DNA from 3 places in the Ornithinimicrobium carbonis genome. Region 3 is predicted to be linked to each of the others. Evidence: riboswitches for the same ligand, from Rfam matches in the RefSeq annotation. Region 3 holds a riboswitch; each other region holds the start of a gene.

Region 1 (10,325 bases), 1.4 Mb from region 3:
CGGATGCCGCGCTCAACACCTACGCATTCGGCGCTCTTACCTGGCAGCCGTCCAGCACCAAGGTCCAGCCGGTCCGAAGCACCATCGCGGTCCGTCCGGTCGCCGTGGCCGCTCCGGGTGAGGTTTACGCGTCCGGCGCCTCCGGTTCTCTCGAGCTGGACATCACCACCGGCTTCAGCGGTGTGATGAACACCGACGTGGACGGCCTCCTGCCGTCAACGGTCCTGCCGCTAGACGTCATCAAGGACGGCACAACAGTCGTCGATGGTGGTGACTTCTTCGAGGTGCCCGCGGGCACGAAGGTCACCCGTCTCTCCACCTTTGCGGACGAGGTGCAAGCCGAAGACATCGACCTCTATCTCGCTCGCCTGACCTCTCGCGGCCTCGTGCTGGTGGATTCCAGTGGCAACTTCGATTCGGGCGAGGAAATCACCGTGGAGAGCCTTGAGCCCGGTACGTACGCGGCCATCGTCGACCTCTACAGTGACGAAGCGTCGGTCACCGCACCGGTGCACATCTGGAATCTGGGTGACGAGGATGAAGCCAACCTCACAGCCTCGCCTGCATCACTGACGGTGACCCAAGGCACCACGGTGACGGTGACCGCCTCGTGGGACGGATTGCTTGGTGGTGAGCGCTACCTCGGTCAGGTCAACTTCCTCGAGGGCACGACGCTCGCGGGCAGCACGCTCGTGACTGTCAACCCCTGAGGATGACCACCGACGATTAGACCGTCGACCCAACGAGGAGGCCCCTCCCGGATCCGTCCGGGAGGGGCCTCCTCCGTGTGGGTCCGGTTGCCCCCGGGTCGAAACGGACATGTCACCGCTGACGCCATCGACGAAGACACACCCTGGCAGAGATGTCCTCATCGGCTGCAGACGTATGCGCCACTGAGGAGACGCCTGGACAGCCCGGCCAACCTGCGCCGTGCCGAGGTTCAGGGCGTGGACACCGGTCGCGTCACCCGCGCGGTGGCCAAGCTGCGCAGCCCGAACGCCGGGGTGTCCAGGAGGCCGGCCTGGTGGAGCTGCAGGGGCTGGACGACGGGTTCGAGGCCGCGCGGACCAGGGGCTGAGATCAGCGTGACCGGTCGTGGTCGTCAGGACGACCACAGCCGGTCGCGCTCCGAGGCCTGCGGCTAATTCACCCGTACGACCGTGATGGTCGTGCCGTTGGAGTCGCCGTCCGGATCGGTGTTGGCGGCCGGCGCATAGTCGAGGCCTGTCGCCATCACGGATTCGACGACGAAGGTGAGGGCGTTGTCCTTCTTACCGGTCGTCGCGGCGACCGTGCACGTCCCGCCGGCGTCCGTGGTGCACGAGTCGGACCCACCGGTCGTGGTCCAGGTGCCCACCACCTCAGCACCGTCGACCGGCCCACCGTTGCCGTCCACGACCGTGACGGTGACATCGGCGCGCCACTGGTTCTTGTCGTCAACGGTCGTCGCGTCGAGGTCCCCGACGTGCACGGTTGTCGCGGGTTCCGGGTCGGTCGGTCCCGGATCGGTCGGATCCGTGGGCTCGGTCGGATCTGTGGGCTCCGTCGGCTCGGTCGGGTCCGTCGGCTCGGTCGGGTCCGTCGGGTCGCCCGGGTCCGTGGGGTCGGTGGGCGCCGGGTCTTCCGGGCCTCCGGCCATCCGCTCCGCCACCGCCGTCCGGATCGCCGGCAGCTGCGCGTAGAGCCGCTCTCCCGGGCAGGCGGTCGCGTTGTAGTCCCGGTGGCCACCGATGGTCTGAACCACCTTCTCCTCGAAGCTGACCGGGTTCAGGTACGTGATCTCCGCCCCAGGACTCAGGTCGTGCCGCACGGACAGGTCGGCCAGCAGGCCCTCGAGGGCGTCGACAGCCGCAGGGGCCGGATCCGCCGCAGAGACAGTCGGCGTCTCCTCGAACGTCCCCAGGAGGGCGACCCCGACGTTTCCGGAATTCCACCCACCCGTGTGAGCACCGGTCACGACGCGGTCCGTGCCCTGCTCGTGGGCGAAGTCATCGCAGGTCGAACTGTCGCCTCCCGACCAGCGGCCCTCGTAGACGGCGCCGCTTTCGCCGATCAGGTACTGGTAGCCGATGTCGCCCCACCCGTTGTCCACGGCGTGCCAGCGGTAGATCGCGCGGACTGTCCCCGCCGGGTCCGGGTCGTCGTTGGCGGTCACGGTGTGGTGCACGGTCAGCGCCTGGACGTCCTGGTACTCCGGCGTGTAGCGCTTGTTCCTCCCCGTCGTCCGCCAGCTTTCGTCCGCACCCCACTCGGCCCGCGTCACGCAGTCCGCGGTCGACAGAGCGTCCGCCGCGCCGCCCGGCCGCTCCCCCACCTTCTCCAGCGGGCCGTCCGTGGTGTTGATGGCAACTGCCTTCGCGTCCAGGGCCGCCGCGGGCACACCCCGGACCTGGTATGCCGTCGCGCCGGCTGCGGAGACGAGCGCGCTGGTCCACCGGTCCTCGGCCTGGGCGCCGTCCTCCTGCAGGGGCATCCAGGTACCCCATACCCCGTCGTGGCGGAGGCGGACGGCGGCCTGCGAGGCGGCGTGGCCGTGCTCGTTGTCGTGGCCGTGCGCCCCAGGGGCGTCGTAGAGCACGCCGACGTAGTCGATCGGGAAGTCGGTCTCCACGGGTCCTGCCTGCACGGGCTTCTGGTCGGCCAGCGTGCTGGGGGCCATGACGGCCACCGACGGCTGGATCCAGACCAGCATCGAGGCCAGGACGGCTACCAGGGCGACGTGGACGACGGACCGACGGCTGAACAGTACTGCCATGAAAGCTCCAGGGGGGTGTCGCGAGAGGCTCGGACACCCACCGGTGTCGAGGGCACGACCCTAACCGCAGGCTGTGACGGACGTCTATGGCCCGGCCCGGTGCTGTTGCTCACACCGTAAGCACGGAGCCACCCGGTGTCGCTGCCCAGCTCCTCATGTCCGACACTGGGAGGGCGCCGCTGTCTCGCTCCGACGGCAGCGTGCGCCCAGAGCAGGAGGGACACCATGAGCTGGCCACCCCAGGAGCCGAACGCCCCGCGGCACCCGCAGGACGACGGCCGCGACAAGGAACGCCCCGTCGGACCGTTGGACGACGCGCCGTGGTCGGCCGGCCCCCCGCCGATCCCCACCTGGTCGCCCCCGGGGGCCGGGGTCCCGGAGACGCACCCGGGATGGACCACCCAGCCGCACGTCGGCCACCCGGTGCAGCCGCATCAGGGGAACGGCCCCGCCCCCTCACCGGCAGGGTCGCGCTACGCCGACTGGGCGGAGCGGCTGGGCGCCGGCCTGGTCGACTCCGGGATCCTCCTGGGCACCCTGGTCGTGCTGGGGACCCTGACGGACTTCTCCGACACGCTCGGCGGTCTCGCGGCCATGCTCTGGATCGGGTTCGCCGGCTACCTCGCCTGGCTCAACGGCAGCAAGGGTCAGTCGCCCGGCAAGGCCGTCATGGGGCTCCGGGTCGTCCGGGACGTCGACGGGACCACGCTCGGCGGCCCGGTAGGACTGGTGCGCTCGGCGATCCTGTGGGTGCTCGGCGGGGTCACCGGTGGGATCTTCTTCGTGCTGGCGGTGCTCTGGCCCCTGCGGGACCGCAAGAACCGCGGGCTGCACGACCTGATGACCAGCTCCTCGGTCGTCGCCGGCTACCCGCGTGCCCGGTTCGGCAAGGACATCTTCCGCCCCTGACGCCCACCGGGCAGGTCGGTGACGCCTGCCTCCGGTCTGCAAGCCCCGCGTCAGCCCCGCATCAGGCCCGTGACGCCCCGCTCAGACCCGCGACCCCTCTCCGGTCCAGCCGCAGCCGTACCGTCTCCCCCGGCTGGTGGTCCGGCTCGTCGGCGAGCGCCGCGACGGTCCCCACGCCGTCGACCTCGACGTCCAGGTGCACCGCGTCCGACACCGTGACCGCCCGCCGCACGACCCCGACGAGCTCGCCGGCGTCCTCGACCCGCAGCGCGCTCGGGCGGAGGGCCACGATTTCATCTCCGGCCCGACCCACGACACGCTCCGCTGCCTCCCCCTCCAGGAACGTCTCGTACCCGATGAACTCCGCGACCTCCCGCGACACCGGCGAGCGCCACACCTCACCGGTCGGCCCCTCCTGGGCGATCTCCCCCTCGAGCATCACCGCCATCCGGTCGGCCACCGTGAACGCCTCGTCGTGGTCGTGCGTGACCATCACCGCCGTCGTCCCGGTCTGCCGCAGGATCTCCCGCAGGTCCCCCGCCAACCGGTCCCGCAGCGACCGGTCCAGCGCCGACAACGGCTCGTCCAGCAGCAGCAGGGCCGGGTCTGCGGCCAACGACCTGGCCAGCGCCACCCGCTGCTGCTGACCCCCGGACAGGGTCGAGGGGCGGCGGTCGGCATACCCCTGCATCCCCACCAGCTCGAGGAGCTCCTCCACGCGCGCCCGGCGCGCCCCGCGCCCGAGCCCCCGCAGGCGCAGCGCGTAGGCGATGTTCTCCCCCACCGACGCGTGGTTGAACAGCTGCCCGTCCTGGAACATCAGCGCGAACCCGCGCTCGTGCGTGGGCACCCCCGCCAGGTCCCGCCCGTCCCAGACGACCGACCCGGCGGTCAGCGGCTCCAGCCCGGCGACGGCCCGCAGCAGCGTCGACTTCCCGCACCCGGACGGGCCGAGCACGGCGAGCACGTCCCCCTCCGCCACGTCGAGCGAGACCGACCGCACCGCCGCCAGTGCCCCGAACCGCACGGTCACGTCCCTCAGCTCCAGCATCGCCTCTCCCATGTCAGAACGTCCCGACCGACCCGACGCGCAGCCGCTCCACGACCGCCATCACCACGACCGTCAACCCCGCCAGCACGACCGACGCGGCGAGCGCCATACCCAGGTTCTCCGCACCCGGTCGCGAGATGAGCTGGTAGATCACCACCGGCACCGTCGGCCGGTCCGGCCGCGCCAGGAACGCCGTCGCCCCGAACTCCCCCAGCGACACCGCGAACGCGAACCCGGTCGCCGCCGCCAGCGGCCTCGCCAGCACCGGCGCCTCGGCCGTCCACGCCGCCCGCCACGGCCCGGCCCCCAGCGCCGCGGCCGCCTCCCGCTGCCGCGGGTCGACCGAGCGCAGCACCGGCGTCAGGGTCCGCACCACCAGCGGCAGCGCCACCATCGCCTGCGCGATCGGCACGAGCACCGGCGAGGAGCGCAGGTCCAGCGGCGGCCGGTCGAGGGTGATGAGGAAGCCGAAGCCCACGGTCACCGCCGAGATCCCCAGCGGCAGCATGAAGGCCCCGTCCAGCACCGACACCGTCCGCGCCCACCGCGGCGAGCGCGGCCGGCGCGAGACCACGAGCGCGACGACCAGCCCGAGCGTCATGGCGATGACGGTCGCGTCGACGGCGGTGCGCAGCGAGTTCTCCACCGCGTCGACCACGCTGACCCGCAGCACCGGCGTCGAGGCCGGGTCGGTCAGCATCCGGTAGTTCTCCAGCGTCCACCCCCCGCCCCGCCGCAGCGAGCGCACCACGAGCGTGCCGACGGGCACGAGCACGAGCGCCACCGCCAGTCCGGTCACCACCAGCGCGGGTATGTCGTCCGCGCGCGGCCCGCGCGCCGCCGCCTTGGCACCCACCCGCTTCAGCGCCCCCTCGGTGCGCCGCCGGGTCCGTGCCGCCAGCGTCAGCATCGCCACGACGGCCACCAGCTGCAGCACCGACAGCACCGCCGCCCCCTGCAGGTCGAGGAACTGCGTGGTCAGCAGGTAGATCTCGGTCTCGATCGTCCCGTAGCGCAGCCCGCCCAGCGTCAGCACCACCCCGAACGCGGTCGAGCAGAAGAGGAAGACGAGCGTGGCCGCCGAGACGACGGCGGGCGCGAGCGCGGGGAGGGTGACGGTGCGCCATACCTGCCAGGGGGTGGCCCCGAGGGTGGCGGCGGACTCCTCCGCCCGCCGGTCCAGCCCCTCCCACATCCCCCCGACGGTACGCACGACGACGGCCAGGTTGAAGAAGACGAACGCCAGCAGGATCGGCACCCACGTGCCGTCGACGCCGAGGAACCCCAGCGGCCCGCCGCTGGAGAGCAGCGAGCGGAACATCACGCCGACGACCACCGTCGGCAGCACGAACGGCATGATGACGACCGCCCGCAGCAGGCCGCGGCCGGGGAAGCGCAGGCGGTAGAGCACGTACGCCGTCGGCAGCCCCAGCAGCAGCGTCCCCACAGTGCCGGCCGCCGAGCTCCACAGCGTGAACCACAGCACCCGCAGGGTGCGCGCCCGCCCGAGCACGTCGGGCACCCCGGAGAGGTCCAGCCGCCCCTCGGGCAGGAACCCGCGCGCCAGCATCCCGCCGACGGGCAGCAGGAAGAAGACGGCGAGGAAGGCCAGCGGGAGCAGCGCCGCCAGTCCGAGCACCAGGCCCGGCCCGGAGGGGTATGCCGTCCGCCCCCGCCGCGCGGTCCTGCCCCCGGGCGCGGGGCCGGGCGGGGTCGGGAACGGCGACCGGCGCGCCGGTGCGGTGGTGGGCGGAGTCATGGTCGACTTCCTTCGCCGGTGCTGACCGGATCAGGTTCGGAGGGTCTGCGGCTGCGGGCCGCACTCTCAGCGCCGGGGCGCTCCCCTGTCGTGTACGGGTTCGAGCGTACGCGACGGGGTGGAGAGGGGCGCGCGTGGACCTCGCGCTCCTAAAGCGCAGGTCAAAGGGAGGTAAAGACAGAGGAGACCAATCTCACAAAATCTCTATCCAGAGCGGACTCAAAGCGATACGCTCAACCGTCATCGATCGTCCCGTGACGATGAAGGAGTGGGGACAGATGAGGCTGTGCGTGTCGGGGAGTCCACGCCGAGCAGGAGACGGGTTACGCGCCTGGGCCGATCCACCGGATCCTCCATGGCCTGACCGACCAGGGGCCTCACGGCCGGCCTGACAGACAGTCTCGGGGGCTGCAGATCATGGCGACGCCGACGATACGTTCGGCCGTTCAACAGTTCGGACATGCAGGCACGACGCTGCGCGTCCCGTCACGGGTGAGGTTCGTTCCGGCGACCGTCGACACCCGACACCCGCTGGTGGCCTCCCGGACCAAGCGGCTCCTGGACGTCTCGGGGGGTCTGGTCCTGCTCGTGGTCCTCGCGCTGACGCTGCCCCTGATGGCCCTGCTGCTCAAGCTGGACAGCCGTGGTCCCGTCTTCCACACCCAGGTCCGGGTCGGCCTGGACGGTCGACCCTTCTCCATCTACAAGCTGCGCTCGATGGTTCCGTGCGCGGAGGAGGACGGTCTGCCCCGCTGGACCTACTGCGGGGACCCGCGGGTCACCCGCCTCGGCCGGCTCCTGCGGGCCAGCCACCTCGACGAGATGCCCCAGGCGATCAACATCCTGCGCGGGGACATGTCGCTGGTCGGTCCCCGTCCGGAACGTCCCGAGCTGGTCGGGCTCCTTACCGCGGAGTTCTCCTCCTTCCCCCAGCGGCACAGCGTCCGGCCCGGGCTGACCGGCCTGGCCCAGGTCCGGCACTGCTACACCACCTCGGTGGCAGACTGGCACCAGAAGCTCGACTACGACCTCGACTACGTCCGCCGGGCCACCTGCCTGACGGACGTGCGGATCCTGCTGGCCACCGTCGTCGAGGTGGTCCGATTCAAGGGGATGTGACGCCGGTGCCCGACCAGATCCCGCGCACGGCCGTCCTCTGGTTGGAGAGCACCGCCCCGGAGCAGCCTGACTGGCCCCCGGAGGTCGACCTGCTGGCCCGGGCGGTCCGCAGCCTGCTGGAGCCGGGCGTCCGCGAGCCGCTGGCCGAGCAGGCGCGCGCAGCCGGTGCCGGGGGCGGGTGGGAGCAGCACGGGCGCGTGCTCGCGGACGCGGACGGACTGCACCGGCTGCGGGAGCCCGCACCGTGACGACCGTCGCGATGACCCTGTTCGTCGCCTACCTCACCCTCGGGGAGCGGGTGCACCCGGGTCGGGTCCCCGGGTTCCCGGGGGTGCCGGTGCTGGAGATCGCGTTCGTCGCCGCCGCCTTCCTCGCCTGGATCCAGGCCGGCTCGCCCCGGCCCACCATCCGCGGCGGCTGGGTCGTCAGCGTCGGACCGCTCTTCGTGCTGCTGCTGGTCCTGCCCCTGCTCGGGGTCCTTCTCGGCACCTACGGGATGACCTCGCTCTACTTCTGGATAGTGGTGCTCGTCCCGCTCGCCGTCCTCGCCCTGACGGCCGCGGCCGGAGCCCGGCTGCTGCCGTTCGTGCACGCGGCGATCCTGGTCCAGGGGGGCTACGGGCTGGGGCAGACCCTCTTCCGGGTGGGCATCGTGCCGGACGCGCTGTGGACGCCCCTGCAGGAGTGGGACGCCGCCACGCAGCGCTCGCTGTCGGAGGCCTACGTCATCTACGGGCGCTCCACGGGGCTCTTCATCAACGCCAACGCGTTCGCGCTGTGGTCGGCCGTGGCCCTGGTCCTGTCCTACTTCTACCTGAGCGGCTGGCGGCGGTGGAGCGGTGTCGCCGTAGCGGTCCTGGGCATCGTCGGCAGCCAGTCGCGCACGGGACTGGCCTGTCTGACGGTCCTGCTCCTGCTCTGGGGCGCCCAGGCCCTGCGCGACTCGACCCAGGCCAGCAGGCACGTCCTGCGAGCCGCCGTGCTCGGGCTCCCGCTCCTCGTCGTCGCCTGGGCCATGGGGCTGTTCCAGATGGTGCTCGCGAGCACGCTCGTCGCCCGGCTGACCACGGCGCTCTCCGTCGTCACCGAGGGCGTCGACGCGGACGAGAACCTCCTGGGCCGGGTCGAGGCGTGGCAGCTGGCGCTGAGCTACTCCCCCCTGGACCCCCGGTTCAGCCTGGGCACCCTCGGACCTCCACAGGTCCAGTTCATCAGCTTCATCGACAACCAGTTCGTGGCGTACTACCTGCAGGGAGGGGTGCTGCTGGTCGGGACCTACGTGCTGGCCCTGCTCTCACCGCTCCTCCTGCACCGCCGGGGCGCGCGCAACGTCGTTCCGCTGATCGTGATCAGTGCGGTCGTGACTCTGGCCTCGTTGACCCTGACCCCGATGTACACGCCGCAGGCGATGAGCCTGGTGTGGGTCGTCGCCATGCTGAGCCTGCTCGGTCTCGACCGCGGCGACCAGGCCCTCGTAGGCGGTCCGGAAGCGGTCGACGCCGTAGCGCCGCGCCCGGGCCCACAGAGCCTCGATACCGGGCGGTGACTCGAGGACAGCGTGGACGGCGTCGGCCCAGCGGCCGGCAGCGCCGGTCTCCAGCAGGACCCCGACCCCGCCGGCGAGCAGCTCGGCCGACCCCCGGTTGCGCCGGGAGACGACGGGCGTGCCCGCGGCCAGCGCCTCGAGGACCACCCGCGGCAGCCCCTCGCGGTGGCTGGGGGCCAGCAGCACCGCGGCGTGGGCCATCCACCGGGGGACGTCGTCGGAGCGGTCGACGAGGTGCAGCCACGGACGGGTCCGGGCCAGGTCGGCCACCCCGGCGGTCAGCGGGCCCTCGCCGATGACGACCAGGTCCAGGGCCAGGCCTTGTCGTCGGCACTCGGCGACGGCGTCCACGGCGCACAGCGGGTCCTTGTTGGCGTTCAGGTCCCCGACGAAGAGCGCGTAGGGCCCCTCGGGCAGGCCCGGGGGACGCCCGCCGCCCAGGGCGGCGTCGCGGTACTCCTCGACCGGGACACCGGCGCCCGGCAGGTCCGCCAGGACCCGGGGCCTCAGGGGACGCGGCAGGCGGCGCACGAACGCCTGGTCCGCCGCGCTCACCGTCGCGAGCGCCAGCGTGCGGTGCGCCAGCGCACCCTCGAGGAACCGCACGGCCAGCGCCTTCGCACCCCGCTCACCGGGCTGGAAGTGGAACCCGTGGACGACGTAGACCGTGCGCCGGCGGGCACGAGGCGTCGCCACCACTCGCCACAGGACGGAGATGATCGGCGACTGCACCTGCACCAGGTCCCAGTCCCGCCGGCTCAGCGCCCGCAGGTGCCCGGCCAGCCCGAGCAGGGTGCGGGGGCGCAGGCTCCGCTCGGCCCGGATCTCGTGGAAGGCGCTCCCGGGGTGACCTGCGAGCAGGCGGTCGGTCCACGTGTCGCGGGCGGCCGCGAACGTGATCGTGTACCCCCGGTCGCGGAGCACCCGCCAGGCCTCCGGGCTCTGCAGCGCCAGGCTCCTGGAGACGGTGGCGACGGTCAGTGCCTGCCGCGGTGTCTGCCCCATGGGTCATCCTGACACCCCGGCCGCGCCGGTGTCAGGACCCGCAGCCGCGGTAGATCGCCAGCTCCCGAGCCCCCACGCTGCGCCAGGAGAACGGCCGGGCAACGTCCACCAGGCGGTCCCGGGAATCCTCCTCCGACCGCAGCACCCGCACCACCGCGCGGGCCAGCGCACCTTCGACGTC
Region 2 (10,325 bases), 1.4 Mb from region 3:
CTCATCCGGCCGGCCAGGGCCGCCACCGTCCCGGTCTCGCCCAACCCCTCCCGCAACCTCGCCCTCGGTCTGAGCCTCGGCCTCATGCTCGGGGTGGCCGCGGCCGTCCTGCGGGAGATGCTGGACACCCGGATCACCGGGGCGAGCGACGTCCAGCGGGTCAGCGACCGGCCCGTCATCGGCGGGATCACCTTCGACCGCAACGCGCCGCGCAACCCGCTCATGGTGCAGGACGGCGACTACAGCCCCCGGGCCGAGGCGTTCCGCGCCGTCCGCACCAATCTGCAGTTCATCGACGCGGCCGAGCAGCCCCGGGCGCTGCTGTTCACCTCGTCCCTGCCCGGTGAGGGCAAGTCGACCACCGCGGCCAACCTCGCGCTGACGCTTGCGGCGTCGGGCGCGTCCGTGTGCGTGGTCGAGGCCGACCTGCGCCGTCCCAAGCTGCTGGAGTACATGAGCCTGGACGGCACCGCCGGCCTGACGTCGGTCCTGATCGGGCAGGCCTCGCTCGACGACGTCCTGCAGCCCTACGGCGACCACCTGACGGCGCTGGGCGCGGGCGCGATCCCGCCGAACCCCAGCGAGCTGCTCGGCGGGCCGGCGATGCGTGCTCTCATGGACGACCTGCGGTCCCGCTTCGAGTACGTCGTCGTCGACGCTCCTCCGCTCCTGCCCGTGACCGACGCCGCGGTGCTGTCCAAGGTCGTCGACGGCACGATCGTGGTGGTGGGGTCGGGCATCGTGCGCCGGCACCAGCTGGCCCAGAGCCTGGCCACCCTCAACAGCGTGGACGCCAAGGTGCTGGGCGTGCTGCTCAACCGCCTCCCGTCCAGCGGGGCCAGCACCTACGGCTACTACCACGAGTACGGACCCTCAGCAGCGACCGATCCGCCCCGGCACGGTCGGCGCGAGCGCGCCGCCCCAGGACGCGAGGCACGGTGGTGGAACCGCCCCCGGCGCACCGTCGAGACGGTGGGCGACCAGGCGCCCTGACCCGGGTGTCTCGGACCGCCGTCGCCCCCCTACGCGCAGCGCCCGTCCTCGCCGTCCCGCCCCTCACCCCTCGCGCCGCGCGACCGCCGGTCGTCGTCGCCGGGGTCCTCGATCTCGCTCCGGGGGTCCAGCCACGTCCCGGCCCCGCGGATCACGTCGCGTGCGTGCCGGGCGGAGAGGGCCAGGACGGCGACGACCAGCAGGACGAGGACGATGACGACGGCGACGACAGTGATGGTGGGCACGCGACCCTGAGCCTCCCCGAGAAGACCGTGAGCTTGACCCGCGCAGACTATCTCCCGGCGGGCCACCGTCACCACGGGCACCAGGAGGAACCCGCAAGGTCCGGCGCTCCCCACCCCCGTCGCCGCCCGACCTCCCTGCGACACAAGTGTGAAAAAATATGCCCTCAGTCCACGCTCTGGGGAGACGACCGTGACACGTCTAGTGGTGAAGATGAACGACCGAGGCAGCTGGGAGGTGCTCGACGACACCGGCCAACGCCTCTTCCACGGCGACAAGCTGCGCGCCCAGGGGTACGCGCGCCGTCGCTGCGCCGACGGAGGCGGGACCGTCACCGTGGTCAGCCGCACCGAGGAACAGCTGACGGAGTATGCCGTCGCACCCGCGGTCGAGCAGCAGCGCGGGCGGGGGAACCCCTTCTCGAAGCCCAGCCGCGACCGCAGGCGCTAGCCGCGACGGCCCGACAGCCCACGACCCACGGGGCCGCACCACCTCACCCCGTCGCGATGTCCGCCCACTCCCGCAACCAGGTCTGGCTACAACACTTACATGGCTTTGCCGCAAACCGTGGTTGGGTTCCGGTGGACGACAGCGATCAGCAGAGAGGACGTCTCGTGAAGGACGTTGTGTTGGTCTGGTTTGAGTCGGCCGAGCCTGGAACGGCCGCAGGGCAACATCTGGAGGGAACTCTTCAACGGCTCGATGAGGCGGCAGTGCCCGTTGCACACGTCGTCGCGCAGACCGGAGCTTCCAGGCCCGGATGGATCGCGAGAGTCAAACGCCTAGCGCTTATGCAGGTGAGGGCCGTCCGGGCGGGCGGCCGAGAGCGGCTCCTACTGGGTCGTATGCACCCTGCCAGCCTTCTGCCGGTCGCGCTCCAAAAGCTGCGCGGAGGTTCTGTCGTACTGATGGTCCAGGGGAACACTGCCGATATGCACGCGGCTTACCCGTTCACGGCTAGACTGCCAATAGAAACGTTATTCATCAAGCCGACGATCGCCATGTCTACGTCCCTTGTCGCACCGAGCGCTGGGATCTTGGATTGGATCAATCATGATCTGGGACTGACGACCCCGCGTGGGTTCGTTCTCGAAAATGGGTTCAACGGCGATAGCGTCGCTGCAGTGTCACCCATCTCCACGGAGGAGTTGGCACAGATGGGCCTTCGGCATAATGGTTTCGTCGTGTTTGTGGGGAAGTTCGCCACTTGGCAGGGAATCGACACGATTCTAGCGGCTCTCGATTCCGAGCATTGGCCTGACGACCTGCCAATCGTCTTCGTGGGCGATGGGGCGGACGAGCCACTGGTCGTGGCTGCCGCGGCTAGAGACTCTCGCGTTCACTACGTAGGACGGGTGAGCGCTGAACGAGCATTAGCTTGGACTGGAGGTGCGGCCATGTCTTTGGCTGTGCGAAAAGCCGGCCCAGCTTCTGAACGCGGGGTGTCCCCCTACAAGGTTCTCGAGGCTGCAGCGCTGGGAACGCCGGTCGTGGCAACACGGGTGAGGGGCCAGTCAAGCCTGGTTGAGGCCCTCGAGAGCGGCGTGCTGATCGATCCCGACGACCCTCCCGCTCTTGCAGAAGCCATTCAACACTTGTGGCATGATCGCGATCTGCGCGAACGACTAAGTGTTTCGAGTAGGCAACGTTCTGGGGCCTACACGTGGCGAGCGGGCGCTCGGGGGCTCGTGGCGGCCCTTCAATCGGCGGGATGGCATCGGAATGAGTAAAGCCCTTTCCGTGACCTTGGTCGCCCGACTCCGGACGGGGTATGCCGTCGCACCCGCGGTCGAGACGTAGCGCAGGAGGGGGGAGCCCCTTCTCGAAGCCCCGCCGCGACCGGCGGCGCTAGCCACCTCGGCCCGCCAAATCACGGAGCCGCGACACTCACCCAGTCGCGATGTCCGCCCACTCCCGCAGCCAGGTCTCCCGCTCCTCCTCGATCTGGTCGGGGTGCACCACGATCGGGTCCTCGGCCACGGCCGCCCACTGCGCCCACAGCTCGGGCAGCGCCACCTCCTCGTCCACCGGGAACATGAACATGTTGTCCGGGATCGAAGCCTGCACCTGCGGACTCACCAGCCAGTCCACGACCGCCTGCGCACCCTCAGGGTTCTGCGCCCCCTCCAGCACCCCGGCGTACTCCACCTGCCGGAAGCAGGTCTCCATAAGCGCCCGCGTCGTCGGCTGGAACCCACCCTCGGGGATGGTGAACGGCGGCGAGCTGGCGTAGGACAGCACGATCGGCCGGTCACCACCACCCCCGCCGGCGGTGAAGTCCACCGTGTAGGCGTCGGTCCACCCGCTGGTGACCTTGGCCCCGTTGGCCATCAGGTCCTCCCAGTAGCCCTGCCACTGCCCCGGCCCGAACTCCCCGACCGTGGCCAACAGGAACGCCAGCCCCGGCGAGGACGTGCTCGCCCCCGGCGTGACGAACAGGTCCTCATACTCCGGCTCCGTCAGGTCGGTCAGCGTCTCCGGCGGGGCGATGCCGTTGTTTGCGAACCACACGTCGTCCACGTTCACGCACACGTCACCGAAGTCGACCGGGGTCAGGTATGCCGCGCCCCCCTCCAGCGCGTGCTCCTCCGCCGACTCGGGCAGGTCCGAGGGGGTGTATGCCGCGAGCACCCCCTCGTCGACCGCGCGGCTGGCATACGTGTTGTCGATCCCGAAGACGACGTCCCCGATGGGGCTGCCCGAGGTGAGGACCAACCTGTTCGTCAGCTCGCCGGCGTCGCCGGAGGACTGGATGGTCAGGTCCCAACCGGTCTCGGTTTCGAACGCGGCGACCAGCTCCTCGGGGACGGTAAAGGAGGAGTGGGTGACGAGCACGACCTCGTCGGTGGTGGGGGCCGCCGCGGTCCCGGTGCTGCGGTCCGCGTCGTTGCCGGAGGACGCGGTCGCATTGTCACCGTCGAGCCCCGAGCCGCCCGTGGCCGTCCCCTCGTCTGCCGGGTCCTGGGTCGGCGCGGGCGCCGGTGCTGGGCTCGGCTCCTCGTCACCCCCCAGCAGGGTGCACGAGCTCAGGACCAGGCCGGCGGTGGCGCTCAGAGCCAGGGCGCGGAGGGTGGACCGGTGGATGGGCATCATCGAGTCTCCTTGTCGACTTCCTTCGCCGGTGCTAACCGGTGCAGGTTCGAGGGTCTGCGGCGGGTGCCGCACTCTCAGCGCTCAGGGCGCTCCCCTGTCGTTTCCGTTATCCACGCTAGCACCGCTGTGGCAGGATCGCTCTCATGGGTAACCTCGTCGCAAAGCTCGCCACCACCGCCGCCGCGATCGGCGCCAGCGTCGTCGCCCGCAAGATGACGGACGGCACGTGGAAGTTCGTCACCGGCAAGGACTCCCCCAGCAACCCGGAGGACCCGGACATCGACATCAAGGAGGCCATCGCCTTCGCGGTGCTGTCCGGTGCGGTCGTCGGGATGGTCCGGATGCTGGCCAACCGCGAGACCACCAGGGTGGTCGCCAAGGGCCAGCGCAAGAGCCCCAAGCAGCTGGCGGACGAGACCAACAAGTAGCGGATAGACCGCCTAGGAGAGGTCCCGGCGGTGACCCAAAGCCCCGCCCAAGCGTTCAGTAAGCGCTGTTCTCGTCGGGCTTGAGCACGACCTGGACGGTGCGCCACAGGATCATCAGGTCCAGCACCGGGGTCCAGTTCTCGACGTAGTAGAGGTCGAGGCGGACCGACTCCTGCCAGGAGAGGTTGCTGCGCCCGCTGATCTGCCACAGGCCGGTCATGCCCGGCTTGACCAGGAGTCGACGATGGGTGGCCGCCTCGTAGGCGGCGACCTCCCGCGGCAGCGGCGGGCGCGGCCCGACCAGGCTCATGTCGCCGCGCAGCACGTTGATCAGCTGGGGCAGCTCGTCCAGGGAGTGGCGCCGGATGAAGGCTCCCACCCGCGTCACCCGCGGGTCCTCGGGCACCTTGAACATCGGCCCGGCCCCCTGGTCCACCGCCCGCAGCGTGGGCAGCATCTCCTCGGCCTGCACCACCATGCTGCGGAACTTCAGCATCGCGAACGTGCGTCCGTCACGGCCCACCCGCTCCTGCCGGAAGAGCACCGGACCGCCGTCCTCGCCCCGCACCGCCAGCGCCACCAGCCCCATCACCGGAGCCATGACCACCAGCACCGCCACCGCCGCCATCCGGTCCACCACGTTCTTGGCCACCAGCTGCGGACCGGCGAACCGCGGCGACTCCACGTGGATCAGCGGCAGACCCTGCACCGGACGGGTCAGCACCCGCGGCCCGGCCACGTCCATGATCCCCGGCGCGACGACCAGGTCGATGTCGGTCCCCTCCAACGCCCACCCCAGCCGGCGCAACCCCTCCTGGCCCAGCCCCGCGGAGGAGGACACCGCCACCACGTCCACGTCCATCTCCAGCGCCTTGACCAGCACGTCGGACTCCGGCCCCAGGACCGGGACCCCGGCGACCCGGCCCTCGCTGGCACCGTCCACACAGGCCCCCAGCACCTGGTAGCCCGCGTCCGGCGCCCGCCCCAGCGCCACCACCAGGCTGGCCACGTGGTCCCGGTCCCCCACAAGAAGCACCCGGTCCGAGAGCGCACCCTCCCGGCGCCGGCGCACCAACCATCGGCGCGCACTCCAGCGGGCCACCAGCAGCAGCACCGTCCCCAGCGGGAAGGCCAGCACGACATACCCCCGGGCGAAGTCCGCCTTCAGCGCCAGCGCGACGATCGCCACGATCGCGAACAGCCAGGTCGAGGCCTGGAACACCTGCTTGTACTCCTGCACGCCGTGCCCCACCAGGCGCCCGTCGTAGGAGTTCTGCAGGTGCAACGAGGCCATCCACCCGGCCATCAGCGCCAGCGAGACGGTCGTGTAGCTCACCGCCCCGAGCGCGCTCTGCAGCTCGCGCCCGTCGGTCCCGAACCTGAACAGCTGCGCCGCCACGACGGCCACCGCCACCACGAGCAGGTCGGCCACCCGCACCACCGACAGGTAACCCGTCAGGTACCTGCGGGCCTGGGGCAGCCCCCTCCGTCGCCCACCCTGCAGTCCGTCGGGGACGACGAAGAGCGGCGTCGGGGCGGACCCGACGCCGAGACCGTCGCGAGCCCCCTGCGGCTCACGCGGGATCTCCACCGAAGAAATCAAGAAAAGTTCCCATCTACCCGACCAGGCCGCCCCACGGCGGTCTCACCGGACCGCCAGCCCTTTACCCGTGCAATACCTGGGATAGTTAACCAGCCGGTAGCCATTGGGTCCAACTGCGGCATCCTCATCACTAGGCCTCAGGGTGATGCCGCCCCCATGTGGGCTGTGGCTGGCGGTGGGGGCGGCTTGGGGCCATCGCGTTGTCGGTGTCCCGGCCCCATCGGTCCCTACACCGCCCGTACATCCCCTCCGCCCTGAGACGCTTCACCCCTCCCGCGGGCCGAGGCCAGTCTGATCGGTCACCCACATCCCCGTCAGCCCGCGAAAGTGCGCGACGAACTGCTCGTGCTCGTGCTCCGGGTAGGTTGCTTTGACCGTCTCGACCAGCAGCCGGTCGAAGTCGTCCGAGCTGACCCACTCCAGCACCCGCGCCGGTAGGTAAGGCAGGTTCCGCTCGCACCACTCCCAGTAGCGGTCGGTCTCGAACTCATCGTCCGCCAACTCGCGGTAGGCCTGCATCTTCTCCGCGTAGCTGCGGTCCGGGTCGTCAGCGATGTCGAAGTAGGCCCGAGGCGAACGCACCCCGATGAAGGACCGGCGGCCGGTCACCATGCAGTAGGTCGACCAGCGGACGAGCGCGGTGATCGCCCATGGGAAGTAGTAGTGCAGCGAGGTCAGGGCGACGTCGGGGCAGGCGTTGGCGTAGTCGATCGGGTGGACCTCGTCGCCCTTGACGAGCATCTCGCAGCTGTTGAACTCCCAGCCGAAGAAGGCGTTGACCACCTTGCTCACCGTCTCGGTCTCCCACCCGGCCTGCGGGGAGAGGAAGTCGTGGGTGACGGCATACCTGCTGTGCATGGGTTCGCCGGGGCGGAAGTCCATCACCATGGTCTCCGGCCCGATGGACAGCGCCCGGGCGAAGTGGTCGTAGTCGACGGTGGCCTGCAGGTGCATGAGCATCTTGTCGGACTCGTCGTAGGACCGGTGCAGGTCGTCCACGTTGTCGACCCGCGACACGCCACGCCAGCCACCCCCGTCGAAGGGCTTCATGTAGAGCGGGTATCCGACCTCCTCGGCGATCTTCTCCAGGTCGAACGGGTCGTTGTAGCGCGAGGAGGTGTAGGCCCAACGCACGTTGTCGACGGGGTTCTTGTAGGGCACCAGGACGGTCTGGGGGATCTTCATGCCCAGCCGCAGCATCGCGACGTAGGCGCTGTGCTTCTCCATGGCCTGGAAGGTGAACGGGCTGTTGAGCAGATAGGTGTCGTTCATCAGCGACGCCTTCTTGAGCCACTCTCGGGGGTGGTAGTACCAGTACGCGAGGCGGTCGATGACCAGGCCATGGCGCACCGGGTCGGTGAGGTCAAAGGGGTGGATGCGCACCCGTTCGCTCGAGATCGTGTGCGTCTGGCCGCCCGCCTTGAGCGGGCCGACCATGCCGAGGATGGTCTCGAAGGCGCGGGGCCAGTCCTCCTCCGCGCCGAGCAGCAGACCGATGAGGTGGGTGCGCACGTCGTTCGCCATGGGGGAACGCTACCCGGTCCGGTAGGTTGGGCGTCGTTTGGCCGATCGTCCCACCGAGCCCAGGATCGTGAATGGAACTGTCTGACTATCTGCGCATCGTCCGGCGCAGCTGGCGGCTCGTCGTCGCCGTGCTGCTCGCGACGATCGCGGTCGCCGCGCTGCTCACGGCGCTGGCGCCGCGGGAGTATCGTGCGGAGGCCGAGCTCTTTATCTCGACGGCCGCTGGAGACAATGTTTCAGACCTCGTGCAGGGCAGTTCGTTCACCCAGCGGCAGGTCGCGACGTATGCCGACATTGTCACCACGCCCGCTGTGCTGGGACCGGTGATCGACGACTTGGGTCTTGACTTATCGGCCAGTTCGCTGGCGGAGCAGGTGACAGCGACGGTGCCACTGAATACGGTGCTCATCGACCTCGCCGTGATTGATCGCGACCCGGAGCAGGCCGCGCAGATCGCCAATAGTGTCGCCGGCCATCTCACTGAGACGGTGCAGGAGCTGGAACGGGTTTCGGACGACGCCCAGAGCCCGGTCAAGGCAACGGTCGTGCGGCCCGCCATCGCGCCGGAGTCCCCCGCCAAGCCCGATCCGCTACTTAACCTCGCCCTCGCCACGGTGCTGGGAACCCTGCTTGGGCTAGTACTCGCCGTGCTGCGCGATCTGCTGGATCGCCGCGTCCGTGGGGAATCCGACATCGCCCGGGTCACTGAGGAGCCGACGATCGGCGCGATCTCCTTCGACAAGGACGCCCCTGCGCACCCCTTGGTCATCGAGATAGACCCCCACAGCCCCCGGGCCGAAGCATTCCGGGCGCTGCGGACCAACCTGCTCTACCTCGACCCGGACGACCAGCCGACAACCTTCCTCATCACTTCGTCGGTCCCTGGGGAGGGCAAGAGCACGACCACTGCGAACTTGGCGCTCACGATCGCCGAGACCGGATCGACGGTCTGTCTCATCGAGGGCGACCTGCGCCGTCCCCGGCTACTTGACTACATGGGCCTGGAGAACGCAGCCGGCGTCACCGACGTCGTCGTGGGACGGGTCGAGCTCGCCGACGTGCTGCAGCCCTACGTCGAGGGCCTCTACGTCCTCGGCTGCGGCCCGATCCCGCCAAACCCGAGCGAGCTGCTCGGGTCAGACGCGATGCACCGTATGCTGGAGCGGCTCAGCACGGAATTTGACTATGTGCTGATCGACGGCCCGCCGCTCCTCGCCGTTACGGACGGCGCCATCCTTTCCACGCTGACCGACGGTGTCCTGGTGGTGGTCGGAGCCAACGTCGTCCGACGGGACGAGCTGGAGCGGGCCCTCGGCACGCTTGAGCGAGTGGGCGGCAAGCTGCTGGGCCTGGTCGCCAACCGTCTGTCGACCAAGGGCCCGGACGCCTACAGCTACTCCTACGGCAACTACCGCCCCGACACCGAGCTTGAAGGCCGCGGACGTCGGCCCCGGTCACGGAAGGCGCGGCGCGAGACGCAGACGCCGGTCGCCCAGGGCTGATCGATGGAACTGTCGACCCGCAGCCAGAACGCGCTCATCGCCGGTCTCGCCGCCCTGGCGGTCGCGAGCTCGGCCTATGCGGTGTGGAGCGTCAACCGTCCGCACCCCTCGCTCGACGGGCCGGCCGGGCAGGTCGCCGGATGGGCCTCGACCGCGGAGCCGGACGGCGCCGCAGTGACCACCGGTGTGGGTGAGCAGGGCGCCGACGGTGCGGCTGTCACGTCGTCCGACGGTGCGACTCGGACGGAGGGCTCGGTCGAGATGGCCGCGCCTACCACCGACGCTACGGATCCCGCTGACCGTGCGACGGTGGAGGCCTGGGTTCACGCCTGGTCGGACGAGAGCGACCTCCTGGTGATCGGCGACGGCTACAGCAACATGCCCACGCAGTGGGTGCAGCTCTGGGGCGATGAAGTCGGGAGCGACCGCCCCGTCACCATCCACCACTGGGGTGAGGCGGCGGACGTCACCTTCAACGACCCGATCGTCCTGTCCGAGGAGGACGGTCCTCAGCTGACGATCTGGAGCGCGAGCCGGGACGGCACGTCCATCGCCGACGCCGCCGAACGGGTCGACCGGTTCGCCGACGAGGCGGGCGACGTGGACGCGGTCCTGGTCTCGCTCGGCATGGACAGCGAGGACGAGGACGTCGCCGCCTCGCTCGACACGCTGCTGGCCGAGGTGGACGCGATCGACGAGGACCTGCCCGTGCTCGTCGCCGTCGCCCCTCCGGAGCTGTACGGGCCGGGCGTCGCCGACGAGATCCTCGCCTGGGCGCAGGACAACGCCGACCGGGTGGCGGTCGTCGACCTGTCCACCATCGCCTCCGACGACCCGACGGCCGAGGAGTGGGCGCTGGCCTTCGCCGAGATCCTCATCGAGGGCTGAGGACGGCCCCGCTGGTCGACGCACGGGTGGCCGGCCCACCGCATACCCGTC
Region 3 (10,325 bases):
CGGGCACAGGGCACCGGCCCCCTCTTGACGTACAACGCCTCACGCTCATGGTCGGACGCTACGCGTTCACAGCGGCATGGTCGGACGCTACGCGTTCACAGCGGCATGGTCGGACGCTACGCGTTCACAGCGGCATGGTCGGACGCTACGCGTTCACAGCGGCATGGTCGGACGCTACGCGTTCACAGCGGCATGGTCGGACGCTACGCGTTCACAGCGGCATGGTCGGACGCTACGCGTTCACAGCGGCATGGTCGGACGCTACGCGTTCACAGCGGCATGGTCGGACGCTACGCGTTCACAGCGGCATGGTCGGACGCTACGCGTTCACAGCGGCATGGTCGGACGCTACGCGTTCACAGCGGCAATACCGGATGGATTCGGGTGCCGCTCCCGGCCGGCCTCGCGCTGCGCGACTAGACACACTGCAGCTGTTGAAGCGAGGCTGAGGCATGTCCGATCCGCACCTGCTGCGCGCAGTCGCTCAGGCACTCGCTGATCCCCACGCGTTCCTTGCAGTCATCGTGGAAGCGGAGGATCGACGAGCCGCCGTTCACGCTCTCCAGGAGAGATATGGCTGGGATGAACACCAGTCAGAGATGGTGATGGACATGTCGTTCAAACGCGCCACCCGGGCCGACCGCTCCAGCATCATGCAGGAGCTCCGACTCGCGGGCGGCGCGGAAGCATAGCCGTGATCGCGGCAATAAAGGGAGCGCCTGGGTCGCTGACGAATGACTCGTCTACTGTCCCTTCAGTGAGGTACTACGTGCACGGAGCGGGTCGCTCCGGCGAGCAGGCATGGCTTGCGCAGGCGGCTGAGACGGCGGTCTTCGCCGACCATGGATCGGTGCGCAGCGCCGCCGAGAAGGCAGCCATGGTGGGACAACAGGCACCCGCTGGTCCGTACGCCGTGGTCGCTCACTCCCTTGGCGCGGTGATATCCGTGCTGGCCATGCGCGGCCACAATCTGTCTCCCTCGCACCTTGTGCTCGTGGAGCCGGCGCTTTACGACGTCGCACGTGGGAACGCAGCCATTGAGGCGCATATCGAAGCGATGACCCGTGCACGCGACAAGGCCAAGGAGGGAGATCTGTTCGGCTACTGGCAGATCGTCAAGCCGATGATGTTCGGCCAGACCGCCACGAGCGACGCCTGGACCGAAGACCAAGAGATCGCGGCACGGTTCGCGAGCTTGGAGGCGCCGTGGGGCCACCAGATCGACCCAGCCTTCGTGCGTTCCGTGCCGACGCTTGTCCTCACTGGTGGCTGGAACGACGAGTACGAAGCCATCGCCACGGTCCTGGCACAGGCGGGTGCGTCCGCGGCGGTCCTCGACGGCCAGGGCCACCGAGTCCAAGACCACCCCGACTTCCACGCAAGTGTCGAGAACTTCTTGTCGAGCAACCACCGGTGACCGCACCCAATCCGCTGGGAGCGGCTGGGCCTGTCCATCAGGACCGCGACACCCAGCAGTCCCTAGCGCACCGCACGCCAGCGTGCTCAAGGCGGCATCTCCGGATGCATTTTCGTCGACACTTCAGTGGAGCCGGAGAATTGTCAAGAGGTGGGGCCAGGCCAGTCGGCCGAGCGCCGAATCGGCCTCGGTGGTGCCTCCGCGGGCCATAGCTCGCCCGCCGTCAGGTGCACGTTCCCCGGGGAGAACAGTGCGGTGTCCGGCCTCAGGCACGTGCACATGGGCGGTGTCGAGACCGTGGGACGCGCGCCGGCTACTGATGGCGCGCGCGAAGTCGACGGAGGGCCAGACCTGGTCATCGCCGCCGCTGATCAGGAGCAACTCGGGGATGTTCTCGACGCGGATGGTCGCCTGTTCGAGCACTTCCGCGGATACCGCACTCAGGGACGCCCGGTACACAGGCAGGTAGCTGGGCGGCCCCTGGTCAAGTTCGGGAGTGGATGGTCGTTGGATGGGGACGAAGGGCAGGCAGCGTCCCTGCCAGCTCCAGTGGGAGGTCCACCGTTGTTGGTTCTCGTCATAGCCAGCCCAGATCACGTGCGAGGGGGCGAAGGCGGCCACGGCGCGTACGCGCGGGTCGAGGGATGCGGTGGTCAGGGCTGCCTCGGCCCCGAAGGAGACCCCGACGATCGCGAGCGAGTCAGCTTCCTTCGCGAGGTGGTCCAGCGCCGAGGTGAAGGTCTCGATGGGGACCTCCCATGGCCCGGAGGGTTGACCAGGTCCGCCGAACCACTGCAGAGGGAGCGCGAGCGCCCCATGCTCTGCCAGCAGCATGGCCCGCTGGGTGTCGACCCGGCCGCTCGACCCGGCCAGGACGAGTACACCCGTGCCGGTCGGGTGCGCTGGCCGGAAGATCTCCACGCCCGTCACCGTAGCCGCGCTTCACTCCCCGCAGGGCAACCATGCCGATGTCATCGCGGCAGTTGAGTGCGTCGCTCACCTGACCATGCGCACCTCAACGAGATCGTGCAGCCTGGTTTCAATCTTCTCGGTTCCATCGAGATCGAATCCATGCTTGCGGTAGAACGCGATGGCTCTGGCGTTCTGCTGAGCGACCCACAGTTGGGCAGGTTGCTCGCGCAGGGAGCCCTCCAGGAGTGCGGTCGCGACGCCGGTGCCGTACCAGTCGGAGAGAACGTACAGGGAGTACAGCTCCTGGTCCCGTGCGAGGTTCTCGTCCTGGGCGGGTCCGGCGAAGCTGAACCCAATCACGTGACCGTCGGCCACTGCTGCGCGGACAGTTTGATTTGCACCTAGGGTGCTCAGAAGTGCCGCCCAGGAATTGCGACGGCGTTCCAGTGCGGTGTCGTCGTAGAAGGACTCGGGCAGCACCATTCCGTAGGCGTCACGCCAACCTTGCACGTGAACGTGGGCCAGGCCATCGACGTGCTCCATGGCCGGCGTGACGACCTCGAAGCGGGGCGGAGGCGTCCGCATGAGTTCCATCCTTGCATCCCGCTCCAACCAAGGCACGACGCGGCACCGTCGCACGACGCGCCCGCAGCGGCAAGTGAGTGAGTGCAGAATGCGGTTGCCCCTCCTCGCCTTGCACACTGGCATCTTCCACTCGCGAAAGGAACTGCGTGACCTACGACGATCCACGCCTGGCAGTGCTGTACGACCTCGACAATCCCGCTGGCCCCGACCACGACTTCTTCCGACGGTTCGCGGAGAACCTCGGCGCCGAGCACATTGTCGATCTCGGCTGCGGCACTGGCCTGCTCACCGTGACCTTGGCCGAACCGGGTCGGACCGTGACGGGTATCGACCCCGCGGCAGCGATGCTCGAGCGGGCGGCTGCCCGGCCCGGGGGTGAAGCTGTGAACTGGGTACTGGGCACGGGGGACGCGATCGCGCCTGACACGGCCGACCTGGTCATCATGAGCGGGAATGTCGCCATGCACATCATCGGCGACGACTGGCACACAACGCTGGCCGCGATCGCGCGCGGTCTGAGGCCCGATGGGCGCCTGGTGTTCGAAGCACGCAATCCTGCAGTGCGCGCCTGGGAGACCTGGAACGACCCGGTCGCCGAGCGAGAGACACCCGTTGGGTTGCTCCGGGAGTCCCTCACCACGCAACCACCGGACGAGGATGGCGTCGTTGTCATGTGCTGCCACAACGAGTTCGTCGATACTGGTGATGCCCTCGACGTGGCGCAGCCACTCCAGTTCCGCAGCCGCGAGCAGATCGAGGCCGACCTGCTCGCCGCCGGTCTCGTCACCGTCAATGTGTGGCGCGATTGGGCACAGACGCCGTTCGGCGGCGCCGAAGCCCTGATGGTATTCGAGGCAGCGCGCCCTGACTAAGCGCGGCGGGGTGACCAGCTGCAGTAGCGCGTGTTCAGTCCACGGGCCAGCGGTAGGGCATCAGGTCGCCGAGACGCACGACCTCTGTCTGGTTGACCAGCACCTCCGCGTCGAAGTTGTGCGGTGACAGTTGAAGGATGAACTCGCGGCACCGACCGCACGGTGCGAGTACCTTGTGGTCGGCGCCGACAGCAACCATGCGAACGACGACGTTCTGGCCGTGTGTAAGCATGGCGGCCGCGGCGGCGTGCTCGGCACAGAAGCCAAGTGATGATGCCGTATCGACGCAAACTCCCACGAACACCTCTCCCTGCACGGTCTCAAGAGCAGCGCCGACCGTTCCACACGATGCTGACGGTGATAGTTGGCGTGGCGCCACCACATCGGTCGCTCGTTCCCGAAGATCATCGAAGTGCGCCATGTGACCACCCTCGCACGCAGGCTGCACGACAGGATCGACCAGCGGCAGATTAGTGCGTTTTCAGGCGCTCTCTTGGTCTAGCCGTTCGAGGATCCAGGAACGCACCAGCGTAGACGCAGGTAGGTGCTTGGCCTCGGCCACGCTTTGGACCCGCGCCTGCTCGTCGGCGCTCAGCCGTACGGAGTACACCTGCGACCGGTTCGGGCGTTTGCCCTCGGTTCCTGCCGGGTAGGGGTCGTCCTTGGTCCGCTCGGACTCCTCGCGCAACCCGGAGATCAGCTGGGGGTCAACAGTCTTGGCCATCGTCGAGTCCTTCCTGATAGATCTGCAGGTCGGCCCCGGTGGCCGGCCAGGCATTCACTCCGTGCAGCTCGCCGTCGAGATCGCGGTAGGCGATGAGAACCAGGACGCGGCCGGCAGAGGGTGAGCGGCCGATGAACCTGGAGGCGCCCATGCGTGACTTGGGATCCGGCTCCAACGCCACCATGTCGGCGTCGGCCAGGAGCTCGCGGGTCCAGTCGGGGTCGATGTCCAAGGCGTCGGCGTAGCGACTGGAACGGGAGCTGATGTAGTCCATCGACTCGACGTCCCAGTGAAGCTCTGCACTCACTACCTCAGTATGTCACTGAACGACGATGTAGTACAGAGTTTCAGTGGGGCGGCCCACTGCCGATCGTTCAGGAGGTCAATGACGTTGACGCGACCCGCGGCAGATGAGTGCATACGGCGGCGCTGCCCGAAGTCCTGATCCTCAGCTCCGCCGCTGCAATACTGCGGCATGCCACTCGCTCCTCCCGGTCCGCGGCGTCGTACTCGGCCAGGATCGCCGCCTTGAACTCGGCGGTGAACGAGCGCCGCTTGGGACGGTCAGCACGAGGAGCCATGGCCCCATCATCGGCGCCGACGTCAGCAACCGTCATCGTCATCTCAAAGTGTCCATTTCTCGCCCCGTGCGAGGTCAGTAGCAGATCAGCGGTGGTGTCTCACCTCATCCTGACGCACAGGGCTTGACGAACGCCGTGTGGACAACCGAACGCCGCCTGACTAGTCTTGTCACCGACCCCCGGGGAGCGCTGGGAAGAGCGCTGAGAGTGCGGAAAGTCCGCAGACCCGTACACCTGATCCGGTTCGTACCGGCGTAGGGAGCAGGGCACTCGCCGTCGTCGGACGATGGCGGGTCTCGTCGAGGTACCCTCGGGCCCGAGAGAGGGACCGTGATGAGCACGTCGACCACCCGGCCGAGCCGGCCGGCCACGACCACCGCTGGAACCACCGCAGGCGCCACCCCGGCCGAGCTCGGGATCGGCTTGCGGTTCAGCATCCATCCCCACACCGACGACTTCGTCGACGTCATCCTGGGCGCGCTCGCCGACGTCGCGGCGGCAGGCCTGACCAAGGGCCTGGTTAGTGAGACCGACGAGGTCAGCACCTACGTCGGCGCCAAGGACTGGCCCGCCGAGCAGCGCCTGGCCGCCTACCTGTCCGCGGTCATCGCGGCGGCCTACCGCCGCTCCGGCGGCGGGCACGTCGTCGCCCACGCGCTTTTCTCGCGTGGCTGCCCGGGCGAGGTCGCCTGCGACCTGTCGGTGACCGGCCTGCCCAGCCCGGCGCCCGTCGAGCTGGAGCCGACCGGCATCCGGGCCGCGGCCCAGTGGTCGCTGTACCCGCTGCTCGACGGCGGCAGCGACGCGGGGGACCACATGGCGCACATCGAGTCCGCCATCGCCGCCGCCCACGATCGCGGGACGGCGGCGTTGCCGAACCACTACGCCACCAAGCTCACCGGTGACGTGTCCGAGGTGCTGGCCACCGCCGTCGACGCGTGGGCTCAGGTCGGGGCCCACGTCCCGCACGCCGTCACCCACCTGACGATCTCGGTCGGCTCGCCGAGCCAGGCAGAGGGCTGAGCGATGACCAGCACCGACAAGACCGGCGACGGCAGCGTCGGCGCCGGCGCGCCGCGCACCGGCCGGACGCCGAGCGCCCGCCAGGGCTGGGCCATGAAGGACCTCGTCCTCATGGTCGTGCTGGGCGTCGTCTTCGGCTTCGTCTACTGGGCGCTCGTCCAGGCGTGGAACGGCCTGGCCGTGCTCATGGGCCCGGCTGGCGACCTGGCGCAGCACGTCCTGCTCGGCGGGTGGCTGATCGTCGCGCCGATCGCCATCGCGATCATCCGGCGCCCGTTCGCCGGCATCATCGCCGAGGTCATCGCCTCCGTCATCGAGGTCGTCTTCCTCGGCTCCCCCGTGGGGCCGCTGCTGATCCTCGCCGCCGCGATCCAGGGCGCGGGCAGCGAGCTGCCGTTCGCGCTCACCCGGTACCGCCGCTTCGGCTGGGGCGTCTTCGCCCTGTCCGGGCTGCTCGGCGCCTTCCTGGTGTTCTTCTACTCGGCCTTCCGCTCCGGCTGGTACGGGCAGGACATCTTCCCGTTGCGTCTGATCATGCAGTGCGTCTCCGGCGTGGTCCTCGGCGGCCTGCTCGCCAAGGTGGTGGTCGACGCGCTGGCGCGCACCGGCGTCGTCGACAACTTCGCCATCGGCCGCGCCGCGCACCGATGACGACGCCGCCCGGGCCGCCCGTCGTCACGCTCGACGGCGTCAGCGTCCGGTTCCCGCGCCGCGCCACCCCGGTGCTGCGGGACGTCTCCCTGCGCCTGGCGCCGGGCGAGCAGGTGGTGATCCTCGGCGCGTCCGGGTCCGGGAAGTCGACGGTGCTGCACACGATCACCGGCGTCGTCCCGCACACGGTCCACGCCGAGCTGGACGGCGAGGTCACCGTCGCCGGGACGACGACGGCGGCGACCACCGTGGTCGAGCGGTCCCGGTACCTCGGCGTGGTGGCGCAGGACCCCTCCTCGGCGGTGTGCCTGCCGGACGTGGAGCAGGAGCTTGCCCTGCCGCTGGAGAACCACGCGGCCGACCGCTCGACGATCGACCGCCGCATCGGCGATGCCCTCGCCGCGGTCGGCGCCGGCCACCTGCGGCGGCGGGCGACGGCCGCGCTCTCGGGCGGGGAGTCGCAACGGGTGGCGCTCGCGGCCGCCCTGGTGACCGAGCCGGACGTGCTCCTTCTCGACGAGCCCACCTCCATGCTCGACCCCGACGGCGTGGCCGCGGTCCGCGGTGCCCTCGTCCAAGCGGTGCAGCGCTACGGCCCCGCGGTGGTGCTGGTCGAGCACCGGCTCGACGAGTGGGCGGGGGCCGACGGGGCGGCCGGGCTGCCCGCCCGGGCGCTCGTGCTCGACGAGTCCGGGACCGTGCTGGCCGACGGCCCCACCGCCGTCGTCCTGCGCGACCAGGCTGCACGGCTGCACGCAGCCGGCTGCTGGCTGCCGCTGGACGCCGAGCTGCGGGCGCTCACCGGGGCCGACGGCGGCCTCAGCAACCGCGAGAACGTCGCGTTCCTGGACTCGCTGGCCGCCGACTCACGAGAGCAGGCTGCGGAGGCAGACGAGCCGGTGCTGGCCGCGCGCGGCCTTGCCGTCACCCGGTCGACGGGCCGACGGCGCCGCCGGGACCCAGAACCGCCGCCGCTGCTCACCGGCATCGACCTCACGGTCCGGGCCGGCGAGGTGGTCGCCGTGCTCGGCGCGAACGGCGTCGGGAAGTCGACACTCCTGCTGACCCTGGCCGGGCTCCTGCGGCCGCGGACCGGCACGGTGACCGGGCCGCGCCCCGGCCTGGTGTTCCAGAACGCCGAGCACCAGCTCGTCGCAAGCACGGTCCGGGCCGAGATCGCTCACGGCCTGGCCGCGGACAGGAGCGAGCCGATCGTCGACCGGCAGCTCGAGCGACACCGCCTCACCCATCTCGCCGACCAGAACCCGTTCCGGCTATCCGGCGGGGAGAAGCGCCGCGTCAGCCTGGCCGCGATGCTCGCCCACGACCGGCCGGTCCTCCTCGCGGACGAGCCCACCCTCGGCCTCGACCGCCGCGACGCGATCGCCACCGCCGAGACGCTCCGCGACGTCGCCGACGCCGGTGGCGCCGTCGTGCTGGTGAGCCACGACCTGCGCCTGGTGGCCTCCCTCGCCACGCGTGTCGTCGTGCTGGGCGAGGGCGGCGTCCTCGCCGACGGCCCGACCGCCGACGTGCTGCGCGACGGCGAGACCCTCGCCCGCGCGGGCCTGCGGCTCCCAGCCCTGGTCTCCTGGCTCCTCGAGCACCACCGCGACCACCTGCGCACGGTGCTGCGCCGGCTGGACGACGCCGTCGGACGCCGAGAGCAGCGAGTTGCGCCAGAAGCAGGCGCCCAAGCACCTGCTTCTGGCGCGGGAGCCTGCTCTCGGCAGGAGGTGGCCGGATGAGCACCCTGACCGCGCCGGCGGTCGCCGACTCGCCCCTCGCCCACCGCAACCCCACCGTGAAGCTGGCGCTGCTCCTCGCGATCTCGGTCGTCGCCGTATTCCTGCTGGACCCGGTGACGCCCGCCGTCCTCTACCTGCTCGCGCTGGTCGGCGTCGCCGCCACAGTGCGCGCCCCGGCCCGCACCCTGGCGCTCGCGCACGTGCCGTTCGTGCTCTTCGCGCTCGGCGTGCTGATCGTCAACACCCTGGCCCGGCCCGGGGAGGTGCTGTGGCAGGGCGGTCCGCTGCGCGTGACGGTCGAGGGCCTCGAGATCGGCGGGGCGCTCGCCGCCCGGACGCTGCTCATCGGCATCCTCGCCATCGGCTTCCTGCTCTCCACCGACGGCGTCGCCCTGATGACCAGCCTCCACCAGAACGCCCGCCTCGGCCCGCGGATCACCTACGCCGTGCTCGCCGGCTACCGCATGCTGCAGGAGATGCCGCGCGAGTGGGCGACGATCCGGGCAGCCCATACGGTCCGCGCCCCGCTGCGCCCCGACGCGACCGACGGCGCGGTTGCGCCGCGCGGACCCCACCACCTCGCCGGGGTGATCTTCACCCTGCTGGTGGTCTCGGTCCGCAAGGGCGAGCGCATGGCGCAGGCGCTCGAGTCCCGGGGCCTGGGCCTGACCCCGCGCACCACCTGGCGGCCGGTCCGGGTCACCGCGGCCGACTGGCTCATGTTCGCCGGCGTGAGCGCCGTCGTCGCCCTGGTGGTCTCGGCCAGTGCGTGGCTCGGTCACCTGGAGGGCCCCGGTGCGCTCTTCGCGTGAGATCCCGCTCGTCGCGATGGTCAACCCGCCGACGAGCCAGTACTCCGAGAAACTGGCGTCATCCGCTGGCGCGTACCGACTGGTTCGACGCGCGCTTCTACGCCGACCTCGGCCGCACCCTCGAGCGCGGCGGCTTCGCCATGATGTTCATGCCCGACGCGCTGGCGATCCCCGAGGACGGCACCGGCAGCTACGCCACCACGGTCCGCACCGGCGGCAAGGGGACGATCTACCTCGACCCGGTCGTGGTCGCCTCCGTCGTCGCCGCCTCCACCTCCCACCTGGGGATCGGCGCGACCATGTCGACGACCTTCCTCCCGCCCTACGCCATCGCGCGGACCATGCTCAGCCTCGACCACCTCTCCGGCGGCCGCACGGCCTGGAACATCGTCACCTCCACCACCGACGCCGAGGCGCGGAACATGGGGATGGCGGCGATCCCGGGCAAGGCCGAGCGCTACGACCACGCCGACGACGTCGTCCGCACCGTCCTCGACCTGTGGGCGACCTGGTCGCCGGACGCGCTCCGGCTCGACGGCGACGCCCGCGTCTTCGCCGACCCCGCCCTCGTCTCGCGCGTGCCCGACCGGGGCGGCCGTCAGCTCAGCCGGGGACCCATCACCCTGCCCCGCCGCCCGCAGGGCCGACCGGTCCTCATGCAGGCCGGCGCCTCCGAGCGCGGCCGGACCTTCGCCGCACGCTGGGCCGAGCTGGTCTTCGTCGTCGCCGACAGCCCCGACACGATGCGGTCCCTCCGCGCCGACCTGCGCGAGCGGGCGCGCGCGGCGGGCCGTGACCCGGACGCGATGCTCGTCCTGCCCGCCGTCCAGCCGGTCGTCGCCGCCACGGACGACGGCGCGCGCAACCGGCTCGCGGAGCTGGAGTCCTTCCTCGACGAGACCGAGGTCCTGACCATCCTCGCCCGGCTCCTCCACGCCGACCCGGCCACGGTGGACCCGGACGGGGACGCCGTCGCCCTGATCGAGGCGCACCGGGGCGC

Evidence for each region. Region 3 has a riboswitch for thiamine pyrophosphate ahead of ACWHYA_RS12985 (YkoF family thiamine/hydroxymethylpyrimidine-binding protein). Riboswitches for the same ligand answer to the same signal wherever they lie in the genome.
Region 1: linked by a shared signal. The riboswitch ahead of ACWHYA_RS06450 (ABC transporter permease) and the one ahead of ACWHYA_RS12985 (YkoF family thiamine/hydroxymethylpyrimidine-binding protein) in region 3 are both predicted to bind thiamine pyrophosphate.
Region 2: linked by a shared signal. The riboswitch ahead of ACWHYA_RS06390 (thiamine ABC transporter substrate-binding protein) and the one ahead of ACWHYA_RS12985 (YkoF family thiamine/hydroxymethylpyrimidine-binding protein) in region 3 are both predicted to bind thiamine pyrophosphate.

Annotation. Positions count from the first base shown of each region.
Region 1 covers NZ_OZ348993.1:1,444,498-1,454,822, reverse strand. Annotated here, with positions in the region: gene ACWHYA_RS06470 (S8 family serine peptidase) at 1-710, shown strand, start outside; gene ACWHYA_RS06465 (N-acetylmuramoyl-L-alanine amidase) at 1,142-2,755, opposite strand; gene ACWHYA_RS06460 (RDD family protein) at 2,981-3,664, shown strand; gene ACWHYA_RS06455 (ABC transporter ATP-binding protein) at 3,726-4,715, opposite strand; gene ACWHYA_RS06450 (ABC transporter permease) at 4,729-6,474, opposite strand; TPP riboswitch at 6,465-6,571, opposite strand; gene ACWHYA_RS06445 (sugar transferase) at 6,967-7,593, shown strand; gene ACWHYA_RS06440 (hypothetical protein) at 7,599-7,841, shown strand; gene ACWHYA_RS06435 (glycosyltransferase) at 8,888-10,144, opposite strand; gene ACWHYA_RS06430 (glycosyltransferase) at 10,176-10,325, opposite strand, start outside.
Region 2 covers NZ_OZ348993.1:1,429,183-1,439,507, reverse strand. Annotated here, with positions in the region: gene ACWHYA_RS06410 (polysaccharide biosynthesis tyrosine autokinase) at 1-993, shown strand, start outside; gene ACWHYA_RS06405 (hypothetical protein) at 1,023-1,238, opposite strand; gene ACWHYA_RS06400 (hypothetical protein) at 1,450-1,686, shown strand; gene ACWHYA_RS06395 (glycosyltransferase) at 1,743-2,966, shown strand; gene ACWHYA_RS06390 (thiamine ABC transporter substrate-binding protein) at 3,124-4,329, opposite strand; TPP riboswitch at 4,330-4,435, opposite strand; gene ACWHYA_RS06385 (DUF4235 domain-containing protein) at 4,473-4,757, shown strand; gene ACWHYA_RS06380 (sugar transferase) at 4,813-6,348, opposite strand; gene ACWHYA_RS06375 (ATP-grasp domain-containing protein) at 6,625-7,884, opposite strand; gene ACWHYA_RS06370 (polysaccharide biosynthesis tyrosine autokinase) at 7,956-9,386, shown strand; gene ACWHYA_RS06365 (hypothetical protein) at 9,390-10,274, shown strand; gene ACWHYA_RS06360 (penicillin-binding transpeptidase domain-containing protein) at 10,324-10,325, opposite strand, start outside.
Region 3 covers NZ_OZ348993.1:2,828,552-2,838,876, forward strand. Annotated here, with positions in the region: gene ACWHYA_RS12940 (hypothetical protein) at 453-692, shown strand; gene ACWHYA_RS12945 (alpha/beta hydrolase) at 758-1,417, shown strand; gene ACWHYA_RS12950 (acyl-CoA thioester hydrolase/BAAT C-terminal domain-containing protein) at 1,541-2,338, opposite strand; gene ACWHYA_RS12955 (GNAT family N-acetyltransferase) at 2,414-2,923, opposite strand; gene ACWHYA_RS12960 (class I SAM-dependent methyltransferase) at 3,061-3,786, shown strand; gene ACWHYA_RS12965 (cytidine deaminase family protein) at 3,821-4,207, opposite strand; gene ACWHYA_RS12970 (DUF6290 family protein) at 4,268-4,510, opposite strand; gene ACWHYA_RS12975 (hypothetical protein) at 4,494-4,817, opposite strand; gene ACWHYA_RS12980 (hypothetical protein) at 4,885-5,133, opposite strand; TPP riboswitch at 5,262-5,371, shown strand; gene ACWHYA_RS12985 (YkoF family thiamine/hydroxymethylpyrimidine-binding protein) at 5,425-6,114, shown strand; gene ACWHYA_RS12990 (ECF transporter S component) at 6,118-6,765, shown strand; gene ACWHYA_RS12995 (ABC transporter ATP-binding protein) at 6,762-8,513, shown strand; gene ACWHYA_RS13000 (energy-coupling factor transporter transmembrane component T family protein) at 8,510-9,325, shown strand; gene ACWHYA_RS13005 (NtaA/DmoA family FMN-dependent monooxygenase) at 9,322-10,325, shown strand, end outside.